DNA from 2 places in the Bradyrhizobium sp. WYCCWR15520 genome. Region 1 is predicted to be linked to the other one. Evidence: riboswitches for the same ligand, from Rfam matches in the RefSeq annotation. Region 1 holds a riboswitch; the other holds the start of a gene.

Region 1 (7,499 bases):
CCCGCCTCACCCGCGAGCGTCTCGAACGTCTCCTTTCCGGTAAACGGTCGCGACCACAAGCCGCCGAGTTGGAAAGTGCCCGGAGGCGACGTTAGCGCACCCGGCGCGGTATTGGAGATGTTGGGCGAAGGGTAGGCATAGTTGATATTGCTGTCGTGATAACCAAACGCTGCATAGGCGGTCACCGAGTCGGTGACATCAACCTCGCCTCTAACGGTCGAGAAGAAGTCCGTCGGCGCGTAGTAAGCCCACGGAACCTGGAAATTATGTCCGGCTTTCGGCGGCGGAGGAATGAGAGTTGTCGTGGTAGGGACTGTAAAGAACCGCATGGGCGGCTTGAGGTTGTCAGCCTGATAACCGATATCAGCCTCCATGCGCGCGTTCTCACCGCGATAGTCGAGGCCCAACACGACATTACCGAACTCGTCGGTTTGGCGATTCCACGGGGTATTGCCGTTTGAATAGGTGCTGTTGAGCCTGACGCCCCATTCCTTGCGCTCGCCATAGCGCCGGCTGACGTCGATATACTCGCCGAACTGCGACTTGGACGAATAGGTTCCCGTTATCTGGGTGATATCCACGTCAGGCGCGTGCTTGGTGATGAGATTGATCGTGCCGCCCACCGCACCGCCGGTTGTCGCGCCGGTGCCGCCCACCGTCATGCCATTGAGCACAGCGCTCGGCCCTTTGAGGACCTCAACCCGCTCGATAAAGTTTGCACCAGTGGAATAATACGGAGCGATCCCCGGAAGGCCGTTCAGAGCAAAATCGCCACTGTCAAAATAGAAGCCGCGGATGAACAGACTGTCGGCGCCGCCGCCCGCCGCCTGCATGACGCGCACCGAAGGATCGTTCGCAAGAACGTCGCGGATCGTGCGCGCCTGCTGGTTCTGTATCAATTGCGCCGTGTAGTTGGTCTGGTTGAACGGCGTATCCATCACGCCGCGATTGCCCAGAAGTCCGAGGCTTCCGCCGGTCGCCACCTGTCCGCCGGCATACGGAGCCGGGGGCGCACCAAGCGTTCCAGTGGAAGGCGTCACATAAGGAACCGGCTCCACCCGGCGCGGCGCTGGCGCAGCAACACGCCGCTGCACGCGCGACGTGGATGTTTGCGATCTCTGATTTGTCTGCCGTGCTCTTGGCTGTGAAGGAGCATCCACCGTCACCGGCGGCAGATTGCCTTGTGCAAACGCTTTCGGAACGCCGCTCGAAACATCCAGTGATAGCGCGAGATAACTTACCGCTCCCAGCGAAACAGCGCGCACAACATTTCTGGCAGCGACTTCATACGTCATACTTCCACCCCAAAAGCCCACAAGCAGGTCCCCGCTCGTTCTAACTTCCGAAGTGAAAACAGCGAGTAGAAGCTATCTAAGGTGATGCTGCGTGCGCACAGCGGATTGCATCAGTGGCGATAGAGCAACACCGCACTTTCTAACTGTTCTAAATTCCTGCGCGAAGATTTTTCGGACACACGTTTCAACGAATGAATTTCGTTCGTACGATTCGACACGCCATCACGCTTTGAATCTTTCTAATTTTTATCAGTTCTAATTTGTTGCGTGACCGTCAAACGCGACGGATGACCATCATCACTGCGGCCTTGCATGTGTTCAAACGTTTCAATCCAACAGGTTGCGCAGGCTCCGCATGAAGACTCTCGCACCAATTTCAATGAGCTCATCGGGAAAATCATAGTTCGGCTCGTGCAGGCTGGGGTGCTGCTCCCCTGCTCCAAGGAAGAACATCGCGGCCCTGGATCGCGCGTTGAATCGTCCAAAATCCTCGGACCCCCGCATCGGAAGGCCTTGCGCGGAATGTCGCACGTTTTCTGCATCGAGCGCGGCTTTTAGATGCACAACTGCCTCCGCATTGTTCAGGCAGTGACTGAAAACGTCGCGATAGGTGATTCTGACCTTAAGTCCCTCGCTCGCCGCCACGCGTTGCACCAGATCTTCCGCCTGCTGACGTATCAGCTCCATCGTCGAATCGGTCAGCGTCCTCAGCGTCACCCAGAGTTCAGCCTGACCGGGCGAGATGCCGAATGCCGGCTCGCCCAGCCTTGCATGGGTAACCGTCACCATCGAAAACGCTTGATCCAGAGCACCACCCCGTCCCAACGCGGTGATTTCGTTCAACAGCGTTGCGATGGCCCGTTGCGGCGAAACGCCGAACTCGGGGCTGGAGGCATGCGCGGTCCGCCCGGTCAGAACGATCTGCATTCCGCGCGACGCACAATTGACGAGACCTTCGGCAATTGAAACCTGCCCGAGCGGAAGGCCCGGCAAATTGTGCAACGAGAAAACAAAATCCGGCCGCACCTCATCGAACTTCGCATCGGCAAGGACCGCCGCGGCACCGGAGCCATCCTCTTCAGCCGGCTGGAACAGCAGCATGGCCCGTCCCCGCTTCGGCCGCTGCCGACCCAGGCCCCGCGCGACCGCCGCCAGGATGGTCATGTGTCCGTCATGCCCGCAGAGATGCGCTTTGCCCGGCACCAATGACCGATACGCCAGCTCCGAGGTCTCCTGTATCGGCAATCCATCCAGCTCCGCTCGAAGCATGATTGTCGGGCCGGGCGCGTCCCCCTGATAGATTCCGAGCACGCCATGGCCGCCAAGCCCTGCAACGACCTTGTCGGCGCCGGCTGCATGGAGCAGCGCCTGCACGGCCGCCGCGGTCTTTTCTTCCTGCCCCGACAATTCGGGTTTACTGTGAAGTTCCCGGCGCCATGCCATCAGCTCGGTCAGATCGTGTTCAGTCAGGAACATGGGCAGCTCTTGCTATTGATATTTGGCGAGACAGACCAGACTTGACCATCGATGATTACATGATCAGCGAGGCAGCATACATTCAGATGTTTCCTTGCAGATGTTTTCCTAAAGCGACCACAAGACATTCGCTATCGATGGCGGGTAGCGCCTCGGGATCAAGGATCGCCTCCTGCAAGGCGGTTGAAGCTATTCGTGAAGATGGACTTCCCCTATGAAGAAGATCGGATTTCTCTCCTTTGGTCATTGGACCGCTTCTCCACAATCCCAGACACGCTCAGCCGCCGACACGCTCCTGCAGTCGATCGACCTCGCCGTTGCGGCCGAGCAGTTGGGTGCGGACGGCGCTTATTTCCGCGTCCATCACTTCGCCCGCCAGCTCGCCTCCCCCTTTCCCTTGCTGGCTGCCGTCGGCGCCAAGACCAGCCGAATCGAGATTGGCACGGCCGTGATCGACATGCGCTATGAGAACCCGCTCTACATGGCGGAAGATGCCGGTGCGGCCGATCTCATCTCCGGCCAACGTCTGCAGCTCGGCATCAGCAGAGGATCGCCCGAGCAGGTGATCGATGGGTGGCGGTATTTCGGCTTTCAGCCGGCCGATGGTGAAAGTGATGCCGACATGGGTCGGCGCCACGCAGAGGTCTTCCTGGACCTCTTGCGCGGCCGGGGTTTCGCGCAACCAAATCCCCGGCCCATGTTTCCCAACCCGCCCGGGCTGCTGCGTCTCGAGCCGTATTCCGAAAGCCTTCGCGAGCGGATCTGGTGGGGTGCCGGTTCGAATGCCACGGCAATTTGGGCGGCAAAGCTCGGCATGAATTTGCAGAGTTCGACGCTCAAGAGCGACGAGACTGGAGAAGCCTTCCACATCCAGCAGGCCGCTCAGATTCGGGCATACCGTGCTGCCTGGAAAGAGGCCGGCCATGCACGAGAGCCGCGGATCTCGGTCAGCCGCAGCATCATCGCACTCGTGAACGACCGCGATCGCGCGTATTTCGGACGCGGCGGCGAAGGTGAAGACCAGGTCGGATTCATCGACGAAAGCACACGGGCAATTTTCGGGCGCAGCTACGCTGCCGAGCCGGATGCGCTGATCGAGCAACTAAGAGCGGACGAGGCGATTGCCGAAGCCGATACCCTCCTCCTGACCGTCCCCAATCAACTCGGGGTCGAGTACAACGCCCATGTAATCGAAGCAATTCTCACTCACGTCGCACCCGCTTTGGGATGGCGTTGAGCCGCTCTCTTTTAGAGTAAGCGCCACGCTGATGTTGCAGTCGTGGGGAGGCGCGCGATTGACAGCCCTTTCAAATTGAAATTATGGTGAACATGACGGTTCTCCTTCGGGAGATCAAAAGGGAATACGGTGCGGGGATTTCCCCAACGCCGTGGCTGCCCCCGCAACTGTAAGCGGTGAGCCTTCGCCAAATGCCACTGGGCCTGCGGGCCTGGGAAGGCGGCGATAGGCAACGACCCGCAAGCCAGGAGACCTGCCGTCAGTCGTGGTCACACGCGAGCACATTGGGCGGGGTGTCCTGGTGGGTGTTGAGCCGTTCTCTCCTCGAGACAGCGGCCAAACAGCGTTCGCGGTGACGTGCCACGTTATCGCGAGCTATACTGATGAATTCCCATACCATCTTCGCGCCGCGGCACCGCCGGGCGTTTCTCAGCTCGATTGCATTCTCCTGCCTGCTTTTTCCCGCTGATGGCTGGGCACAATCCGGAAGGCCGAACCAGACGCTCGACCCCGTGGTGGTGCATCCGTCGGCAACGCCGGCGAATGCCCGCAGCGTCCGACGCGGCGCTGCTAGCCGCGCCGCGCGTCTCCGCCAGCAACGCAACGTGGCAGTCCACGGCGCTACGCCGGTCGCCACGCCGACAGGTCCGGCCTTCGCCGCACCGACGCTCAACCTCACCGGCACCAGCACGGCTGGCAGCCGGCTCGGCCTGACGCGGCTGCAGACCCCCGCCAGCGTGGAGGTGATCTCGGCTGAAACCATCGCCGAGCGCGGCCAGCAGAATATCCTCGACGCGGTGACGCAAAACGCCACCGGCTTCACGGCGAGCCCGGCACCCGGCAATGGCGGCGTCTCGTTCAATACCCGCGGCTTCACCGGCCTCGGGTCCGTGATGACGTTGTATGACGGCACCCAGCTTTATATCGGTGCCGGCACGGTGACGTTTCCGTTCGACACCTGGTCGACCGAGCGCATCGAGGTGCTGCGCGGCCCTGCGTCGGTGATGTATGGCGCCGGCGCGGTCGGCGGCGCCATCAACGTGGTTTCGAAACTGCCGTTGTGGGTCCCTCGCAACCAGGCCGAGGTCTCGCTGGACAGCAACCTGACGCGGCGAATTGCCGTGGATAGCGGCGGGCCGGTCAGCAAGGGCGTCGCGTATCGGATCACCGCCGCCGGCAATCTGTCGGACGGCTGGGTCGATCGCGACAACACCTCAAATGTCGCACTTCGTGCCGTAGTCCAGATCAGGCAGAACGAAGACGTCACCTGGACGCTGTCCACGGACTACGGCGACCGCAATCCATCGCGGTACTTCGGCACGCCGTTGATGAACGGCAAGCTCGATGAACAGCTACGATTCAAGAACTACAACGTCAGCGACAGCCACATCCGCTACCAGGATAGCTGGAACCAGGTGAAGACCGAATGGCAGGTCGCTGATGGAATCTCGATTCAGAACACGCTCTACTATCTGAGCTCCAAACGACACTGGAACGACGTCGAAAGCTATACCTATAATCCCGCCACCAGCCTGATCAATCGAAGCAGTTACATCGAGATTTTTCACGATCAGCAGCAGTTCGGCAATCGCACGGATGCGAAACTCCGCGGACATGTCCTTGGCATGGTCAATGAGTTCGTCGCGGGCTTCGACATCAACAGCATCAATTTTACTCATACCAACAATTCGCCCTATGGCGGCTTGTCATCCGTCAACCCGTTCAACTTCGTTCCAGGCGTATTCAACAGCCCGAACGCCACGGTTCCCGGCTTTGGCAGCGTGACCAACCAATACGCGCTGTTTGCCGAGAACAGACTGTCGGTCACCGAGCAACTATCCTTGATTGCCGGCATCCGTCAGGATGAGCCGACAATCACACGCACCGACTATGTCTCGCCCGCCAACAGCTTCGAAAAGTCGTTCTCCGCTACGACCTGGCGCGCGGGTGCGGTCTATACGCCCGTCAAGGATCTCGCTTTCTATGGCCAGTACTCCACCGCGGTCGATCCGGTCGGCGGGCTCATCTCGCTGTCCGCCGCAAACAAAAATTTCGACCTGGCAACCGGCAAGCAGATCGAGATCGGCGTCAAGCAATCGTTCTGGGGCGGCCGCGGCGAATGGACTCTGGCCGGCTATGAGATCGTGAAGAACAACCTGCTCGCACGCGATCCCAACATTCCGTCGCTGACCGTTCAGGTCGGCCAGCAATCATCGCGTGGCGTCGAAGCATCGGTCGGCCTCTTGCTCGACTATGGCTGGCGAATCGAAGCCAACACGGCCTTCCTGCGCGCGAAGTATGACGACTTCGTGCAGGCGGTCGGCGGCGCAAGCGTGAACTATGCCGGCAACGTGCCTGTCAATGTGCCGCAGAACGTCTCCAATATCTGGGCGACATGGGCCTTTGCACCGAACTGGTCGGCCAATGCGGGCGTGCAGATCGTCGGCAAGACCTTTGCGGACAATGCCAACACGGTCACTCGTCCGGCCTATAACATCGTCAATGCCGGGGTGCAGTGGAAGCCCGATCTCAACACCACCGTGTCATTCCGCGTCTACAATCTCTTCGATGAGATTTACACGACGTCGGGCGGCACCACTCAATGGCTGCTCGGAATGCCTCGCACGGCTCAGCTCGCCGTCAACGTGAAGTTCTGAGCGTGTCACGCACCCTGAAACGCACGCTCCGGCGGTGGCTGTATATCGGCCACCGCTGGGTCGGCATCATCACCTGCCTGTTCTTCGCCATGTGGTTCATTTCCGGCGTCGTGATGATGTGTGTCGCGTTTCCCGGCCTTTCCGACAAGGAAAGGCTGGCAGCGCTTCCCGATATCCGATGGGAGAAAGTGGCGTTGTCGCCGGACGACGCAATGAAGAAGGCTGGCGTCACCCGCTATCCGCGCGATCTCCGGCTTTCGATGCTGGCCGACGAGCCCGTGTATCGCATGACTGCCTGGGACGGCACGCGGCAGGTGATCTCTGCCGCCGATGGCCGCGCCATCACCAACCTCTCCGAAGGACAGGCGCGGGCGATCGCGCAATACCACCCCGCGAGCAAAACACCGCAGCTCGAAGAGATCGTTGATCGCGACCAATGGAGCGTGACTGCCCGTTACGATCCGCTGCGACCGCTTTATCTGATTGCGCTCGGCGACGATGCCGGTACCAAGCTCTATGTCTCCTCGCACTCCGGCGAGATCACGCTCGACATACCGACCATTGCGGCGAAGCTGCCAACGCTGCAATTCGGCGCGACTGAAGCGCGTTTCGTCTGGCTCGATGGCAGCCCGATGATCATCGTTGCATCACGTGATGGCACGCAGACGCCACTGGATGTGACATCGGGCGAATTTGCAAAGCTTTCGCAGGATCGCCTCTGGACTGCCTCAGCAAAACTGCTGCCGCATGCTCGCATCACGGAGCGATTGACCCTCAAGGAATACGACGCTTACTGGTATGCCCATCATCATGACCGCGAACTGCCGGTGTTGC
Region 2 (7,499 bases), on a different contig from region 1:
CGATACGAATCGTCCGGATCCGCGTCGACCATTCGCAAATCGTCCGACGCTTCGCCGTTCCGGTTCCCAAAGTCGGCAAACACTCAACTCAATAACTCAACCCTCCAGCAGTACCGAGATGGATCGAGAGCATTTCGTTCCCCTCGATCGTTTGAGCCTTGCTTCCGACCAACTTCAGGATCGTTTTCTCGCCACCACGCTACATCGCTCCCACCAGCGATGAATCAGCAACAGGGCCCCTCTTTTCCAAAGCGGACGCATTTGATTTAGAAAACGCATCGGCGCCCCCTGTGAAAAAAGACGTCGGAGATCGGCAACTGGGATCAGGACGCCGCCCGCAATTCACGGGCAGCCGCGACCATATTGGTTAGCGCGGGACGCACCTCCTCCCATCGGCGCGTTTTCAAGCCGCAATCGGGATTGATCCAGAGCTGCGCATCGGAAAGCCGCTGCCGCGCCAGCGCAATGAGATTTTTCATCTCGGCTGCATCCGGGACGCGCGGCGAATGGATGTCGTAAACGCCCGGTCCGATCTCGTTTGGATATTTGTAGCTCTTGAAGGCATCAAGCAGCTGCATTTTTGACCGTGACGTCTCGATCGAGATGACATCGGCATCCATTGCCGCGATCGCATCGATGATGTCGTTGAACTCTGAATAACACATATGGGTGTGGATCTGGGTCTCGTCGGCCACCCCAGCCGAGCAGATGCGGAAGCTGTCTACTGCCCAGCCGAGGTAGGTCTTCCATTGTGACTTGCGCAGCGGCAATCCTTCTCGGAGCGCAGCCTCGTCAATCTGGATCATCATCGCGCCGGACCTCTCCAGATCGATCACCTCGTCACGTATCGCGAGCGCGATCTGATGGCATGCTTCGCTCCGTGGAATATCATCACGGACGAATGACCAGTTCAGGATCGTCACCGGCCCAGTCAGCATCGCCTTCAGTGGCTTCTTGGTCAGCGATTGCGCGAAGCGCCACCACTCCATCGCCATCGGCGTCGGCCGGGAGACGTCGCCAAACAGGATGGGCGGCCGGACATATCGCGAGCCGTAGGACTGAACCCAACCATGCTTGGTGAATGCGAAGCCGGACAGCCGCTCACCGAAATACTGCACCATGTCATTGCGCTCGAACTCTCCATGCACGAGAACGTCGAGACCAATGTCTTCCTGCCAGCGCACCGCACGCGCCGTCTCCTCCTTGAGAAACTGCTCGTATTGTGCGTCGCTCATCGTTCCCCGGGAATGGGCTGCGCGGGCGTTGCGAACCTCCAGCGTCTGCGGGAACGATCCGATCGTCGTCGTTGGAAATGTCGGCAATCGGAACCGCGCGCGCTGAACCTCGGCGCGCCGGGCGAAAGGACTGTGACGACGCCGCATGCTGCCATCGATTGCAGCCATTCGCTTGGCGACGTTCGCATTGTGAACGTTGGGTGACGTTTCGCGCGCGACGGCCGCGGCCTCCGAAGCCTCAAGTACATCCGCCGCTTCCTCCCATCCTTTAGCCAGCACGCGGCCCAGCGTTGCGAGTTCTCCGATCTTCTGGACGGAGAAAGCAAGCCAGCTTTTCACATCGAGATCGAGATCGGTCTCTAGTTCGAGATCGATCGGGACATGAAGCAGCGAGCATGAGGGTGCAATCTGCACGCGGTCCTTGCCGAGCCTTGCGATGGCAGGTTCGAGCCGGTCGAGCACCGCTGGAAGGTTCGAACGCCAGACATTGCGGCCATCGACGACTCCGAGGGAAATGACAAGATCCCTTCGAGCGTCGGCGACAATCACGTCCAACTGCTCCGGGGCGCGGACCAGGTCGATGTGAAGGCCCGCAACCGGCAACGTCAAAGCGGCTTCCAGGTTATCGCCGATCGTTCCAAAATAGGTAGCGAGCATGATCTTCACGTCGGGAACCTTTTTCGCCAGATAGGTGTAGGTCCGGCGCAGCGCGTCGCGTGTGGCAGCATCGAGGTCCAGGACCAAACATGGCTCGTCCAGTTGCACCCACTCGGCGCCCCTTAAGGTGAGTTCGCGGAGAACGTCTACATAGACCGGCAGCAGCCTATCGAGAAGCAACAGCGTATCGAATGCAGGATCGGCGCTCTTGCCGAGCTTGAGAAAGGTGACCGGACCAACAAGCACCGGGCGCGTCTGATAACCCAGGTTTTTCGCTTCTTCGTACTCCTCGATCGGCTTGCGAGAGGAAAGCGTGAAGGTCTGATCCTTGTGATATTCCGGCACTATGTAGTGATAATTGGTGTCGAACCATTTGGTCATCTCCTGCGCTGCCGCGCTGTGCTCGGCGTGACCGCAATTCGCGTCATGGTCATCGCGCTGCACGCCCCGTGCCATCGCAAAGTAGGTTTTGAGCGAAACAGGGCCTGCACTCCAACCGTAAATTTCCGGAATGGCACCGACCATCACGCTGGTATCGAGCACATGGTCATAAAGCGAGAAGTCGTTTGAAGGAATAACGGTTACGCCGAGCGATTTCTGCCGCGCCCAGTTGGCGGCGCGAAGCGCAGCCGCGGCCTCAAGAAGCTGCGTTTCGTCAGATTTTCCGGCCCAATAGCTCTCGAGCGCGAGTTTGAGTTCGCGGCGCGGACCGATGCGCGGCGTACCGAGGGTAGCGACAGGAATCGAGAGAAGAGACATAGCTTCAACCCCATGTTGGGAGCAAAGGCCATGGCGGACGCGTGCAGAAAAGCCGCGGAAAGCGGCAACTGCTTGGCGCACCACCGGGACACCCCGCCCGTGGACGAATATATTGTCGGGCCAGGTCTCCTAGCTCGCGGGTCGTCGCCGCTATCCGACCTTCCCAAAGCCGCGTGGCTTCAGTGGCTTCTATTGGACAGCGGCTCGCCGCTTACAGTTGCGGGGGCAGCGCCGGCATCGCACCGGCTTCCCTCTTAGCTCCGGATCCATCCGGAGAACCTCGACATCTCCGATTACCTGCAAGAGGACTGTTCCGTCAACCTCTCGATAATTCTTTGTGCGGTTCGGAGCGATTGTCTGGAGAACGGAGGCATCTAGCCTCGTCGTCGTGTGGCCCGATCGTGGCATAGAGTTGGGCGCACGTCTGGATTCGATCGACAATCATGTGGGTGCGGCGGTTGCGCGATCCCAGCTTACACATCTTCCTGCGCCTTATTCGCCACCCGCAGCGCCGACACGAGCCAGATCGCCATTGATTAGTTATTTCGAATTCTGCCGCCGCAAGAAACGGCGTCTTGCCGAAGGCGGTCACATTGGCGAGCAGCGGCACGCCCGGCATCCGCTCGGCAAAGGTTCGAATTTTCCGCGGTGGTGAGCGCCGCAGGAAAATCGGTAGGCGGCCGCCTCCAACTCTGCACGCGCCTACATGCTATATCGCGAGGCACACCCATATCTTGCCGAAACTTACTGTCGCATCGCCGTACCCATGCGCTGACGTAGCCATTGACCGAAGGTTGCCCACCTCCGCGCATCTCTATCGCCTGCATCGGCTCAGCGACCACCTTGGCCAAAAACAGCCCGTTCAGGCACGACTGCCGCATCACCTTCCTGGCCCGTGCTTGAAAGTTACGGGCACCCCCGATCTCGTGGCCTTCGAGCGGCATGTCATCCATTCTGTCGTCTGCGGACTCGAACCGTCCACCGTCGCACTCCGAAACGACCATTTTGGCCGCGCCATATCCGCGTGATGCTTCGCCATTTGCAGGCCATAGAGCAGACATCGGCAGCGCTTGCGGCTTGCCAGTCGGCTTCGGACCAGCTCGGTCCGGCGGACGCTGACGAGCCATCGATGCGCTACGTTGACATTCCCATAGGCCTGTAGCTTCTCACGATTCTGAACTCGCAGCGCACGTCACGTACAGGCTTGTAATAGATCACCGAGACCCGTGATGAGTGTCGCCGAAACGACATCCCGCCTGAACAAAGAAGGGAACGGTGACCTCCTTAGGTATCCGGGCTTATCGCGGTAGACCGACCGATACGTCGAGCTGAACGATGCGTCCAGCTGATCATCTTTGCACAAAAGATGCGAGACATGTACAAAAATTACCGCCAAACCGCGCAAGAACTCAAGTATTCGATCACTTCGCGCGACTAGAGACGAACAAAAAAGCGTCTCGTAACACTGATGCTCTCACAAGCTTGGAGTTCTCGGTGAGTGATCGATCTACTCATCTCGATGCTCCTTCAGCCGCCCCTTGGGGCGTTCCTCCCTGACTTGGCCGCGCGTAACATTCGCGCGGCCTTTTTTCTGCATCCGGCAAGAGATTGATTTGCAGGATCTCAATGGCTCTGACCGCAAAAACGCATGGTGCGAGCAGGTTCTCGCAGATACAGGTCATTAGCCTCGGCGAACAGTTGTTCGTAAATGCCGGCGTACGGTCACCCATCCTAATTTCGAGAAGAGGACGCCTCCGCAAGACGGGCGATTGACGTCCTCGTAATGTAATAAGCCGCCTCCGCGTCTTCAGGCGCGAGCGGCTCTGAAGAAAACGTGCGGTCGGGTCCCTTCAGGCGGACTCCAGAGCGTCGCTCATGGATGTCGACCACGAAATCGGCCACGTGCAATCAATGGTGAGTCGCCTGATCGGTCGGAACAGTTCCACGACCAATTAGTTTCGCCGCGCTTTGTCATCTGAGACCGTCGGTCTTATACGTCTATCATACCGTTCCGCTAGGTCCAGCAGCCTTTTTCTAATGAAAGGGTCTGCCTTGTCCGCTAGATCGCGAATGATCTGGGCCCGGTCCTTTAAAAACTGCTCATCCACGAAAACACCTATTCAGTGCAAGTCTACATATATCTTAGCACACTCCCGTTTGGTCGGCTTTCATTCCCTGCACCTCGGATCTACGCATGACATTAACACTCCGGGGGTGAGACCGAGATGGTCCTCCGGCGTTCCGCCAGAAGCAAAGCATGGGTTTGCCTGTCTGCGCAGCAGCCGCATCAAGGGATAATTCCCTAGGCCATGCTGACAGACGCTGTCTTGCCGAATCCCAGGCCGACATTGCCAACACTATCTCCGACCAGGATACTTCGACGATGGATCGGCCATGCGTGCCGTATCATGCGTACGCGGCGGCCCAGGCGACACGACGTCCCTCCACCATTCACCGCTGCAGCATTGGAATCGCGACACGTTCAAGGAGGCTGCTCTTAACTTTGACTTATTATAGATCTCGATCGATCGCTTGCCTCGTATCCCTGCAGTCAGTGCTTCCTATGGAAGTCGAGAGAAAACTGTCAATGCTGGCAAGAACGATCTCGTCTCCAAAATTGGGAACCCACGCACAAACGTTAACAGTCGCGCATCCATCTCCGTCACTAGTTCCCCGCGCCGCGTCCGGGGACTGCTCACGAAGGCTCCTGTTCCGACACGGACGGATCCAGCAAACCAAACGGGATCCAGGCCAGAAACGGCCAGAAGAGACGAGGATGCGACCGCTGGATATGGCGCAGTCAACCAAATTACGTCGCGCGACAGGTCAGCCGCGGCACGCTTGTTCATCCTGTAAGCTGTAAAGTCGATGATTGTTGCCGACGTCTCTGTCACCTGATACTTCCATGTTACTCTTTAATGCGTCACACCGAATTCTAATGACAAGTTTCTCAACTCCGCTAATGCGCTTCTGCCCCGACCCCGTCTCCCGCGGCGTCTCGGTGCCGCCTATTAAGCCGCTCGCAACCAGCGAAGCCATTTGTGGTCGGCCTCCCGCCGCGCCTTGAGGCGGTCGACGCATTTCATGGAACAAAGGGCCGTTCGCCAGCAGTAGTGGCGGATCAGCCCGAACTTTCCGCCGCATATCGCACAGCACCTCACTGGACCGTGGTAGGGAATATGGGAGCTGTTGCGCATCTCGCCTCCTGTCGGAGTTAGGTGGATACCCCCTGCACTTTCTTCGCCTCAGCATCACGCCCGCACGTGAAATGCCGCGCCGGCGATGCCAAGTCTCCCCATTAGCGTACGGGCAATGCGCGCAAGAGTTTGACCCTGATGTGCGCCGCCTTGGTGAAAGCGACCGCTCAATCGAAGTGCTTCGCTGAGATTTCCAATTTGTAACGAATGTATTCATCTTGATTAATGCAATGAGCGGCGCGTCGGCGGTTAAATCCTGCGATCGCACGCCTTTCTTCGACCGATTTCAACTAGCCGGGCTGATGGGGTGCGTGTGGCAGCACTCACCCGATCTCGTCGCTGGCTTTTGCGCTGTCAGAGGGCAGCATCCGGTTTTACCTCCAGCTGCTCGAAATGCATGTTCACTGTGGGCTGGGTAAGATGTAGATTTTGCGGCTGCCTTGGCGAAGCCGAGGTGTTCGCGTTCCTCATAAGAACGTGCGGAGACTTTTTGACCGCGGACCATCAAAGAAGAACTTCTCAGCTGCGCTTTCCTCATGGGGAGCGTCTTTGGGTCGCGCTGCCGTACACCCTGTGGGAGCGCTATCAGCAACATTAGCGAATTCACCCCATCTACGGGCGCGTTTGGTATCTGGTGTATCAGCAACACTCTCTCAGATCGGTTCTAAAGTTTGCTGTAGATTGATATTCAGCTAGATAACTATTGCCTAAGCGCCGAAAAGGTCAAATGCTCCTACTGCTACACGCACCAAGGCACCCTCAAGCCAGCGCATCAGCAGAATCCCTGATGGCGGCATAGATTTGGTCAAGATCTGTCGCCGTGACGCAATAAGGCGGCATCACATAGATCGTATTGCCGAGCGGGCGCAGCAACAGATTTCGGTCTTTAAAGAAGGCCTGAAGCTTCGGTCCGATGCTAGCGAGATAGCCGGCATCGCTCGTTTGCAGATCGAGTGCTGTGATGGTGCCCGCCCGACGGACGTTTGCAAAGCGCGGGTCGGTGCGGAATGGCTCAACGGCCTGCTCTTGCATGGTGGCAACCGACGCCACGCGCTGGCGGTATTCCTGACTTTGCCAGAGATCCAGGTTAGCCTTTGCGGCGGCGCAGGCCACTGGATTAGCGGTATATGAACTCGAATGAAAGAAGGTACGCGTACGGTCTTTCGAATAATGCGCTTGAAAAATATCCGCGCGGCAGAGTGTTACCGCGAGCGGAAGCGCTCCTCCCGTGAGGCCCTTCGAATAGCAGGCAATATCGGGCGTCACATTGGCCTGCTCGCAGGCGAATAAGGTTCCGGTACGGCCCCAGCCCGTCATGACCTCATCGGCTATGAACAGAACCTCGGATGCTTCGCAGATTCGCTTCATCTCTTTTAGCACCCACGCTGGGTACATCAGCATTCCGCCCGCACCCAATATCAGAGGCTCCACGATAAAGGCGGCCGGAATTTCGTTTCGACAAACGGACTCGAGCGCATCAAGCGTCACCTGCTCACGACCTGCCGCGGGGAACGGGATTGAGGTAACCTCGAATAGAAGGGGCCCGTACGCCGCGTTGAACACGCTTCTAGCACCTACCGACATCGCCCCAACCGTGTCGCCGTGATAGGAATGTTGCATCACGACAATGCGTATTCGCTGCTTGCCGATG

The links. Region 1 has a riboswitch for cobalamin ahead of AC0QUY_RS21500 (TonB-dependent receptor). Riboswitches for the same ligand answer to the same signal wherever they lie in the genome.
Region 2: linked by a shared signal. The riboswitch ahead of metE (5-methyltetrahydropteroyltriglutamate--homocysteine S-methyltransferase) and the one ahead of AC0QUY_RS21500 (TonB-dependent receptor) in region 1 are both predicted to bind cobalamin.

The regions. Positions count from the first base shown of each region.
Region 1 is NZ_JBWBWM010000018.1:102,710-110,208, reverse strand. It holds gene AC0QUY_RS21515 (TonB-dependent receptor) at 1-1,295, opposite strand, end outside; gene AC0QUY_RS21510 (amidohydrolase) at 1,623-2,771, opposite strand; gene AC0QUY_RS21505 (LLM class flavin-dependent oxidoreductase) at 2,986-4,008, shown strand; cobalamin riboswitch at 4,088-4,283, shown strand; gene AC0QUY_RS21500 (TonB-dependent receptor) at 4,392-6,665, shown strand; gene AC0QUY_RS21495 (PepSY domain-containing protein) at 6,668-7,499, shown strand, end outside.
Region 2 is NZ_JBWBWM010000059.1:2,590-10,088, forward strand. It holds gene metE (5-methyltetrahydropteroyltriglutamate--homocysteine S-methyltransferase) at 324-2,651, opposite strand; cobalamin riboswitch at 2,754-2,949, opposite strand; gene AC0QUY_RS38310 (adenosylmethionine--8-amino-7-oxononanoate transaminase) at 6,608-7,499, opposite strand, start outside.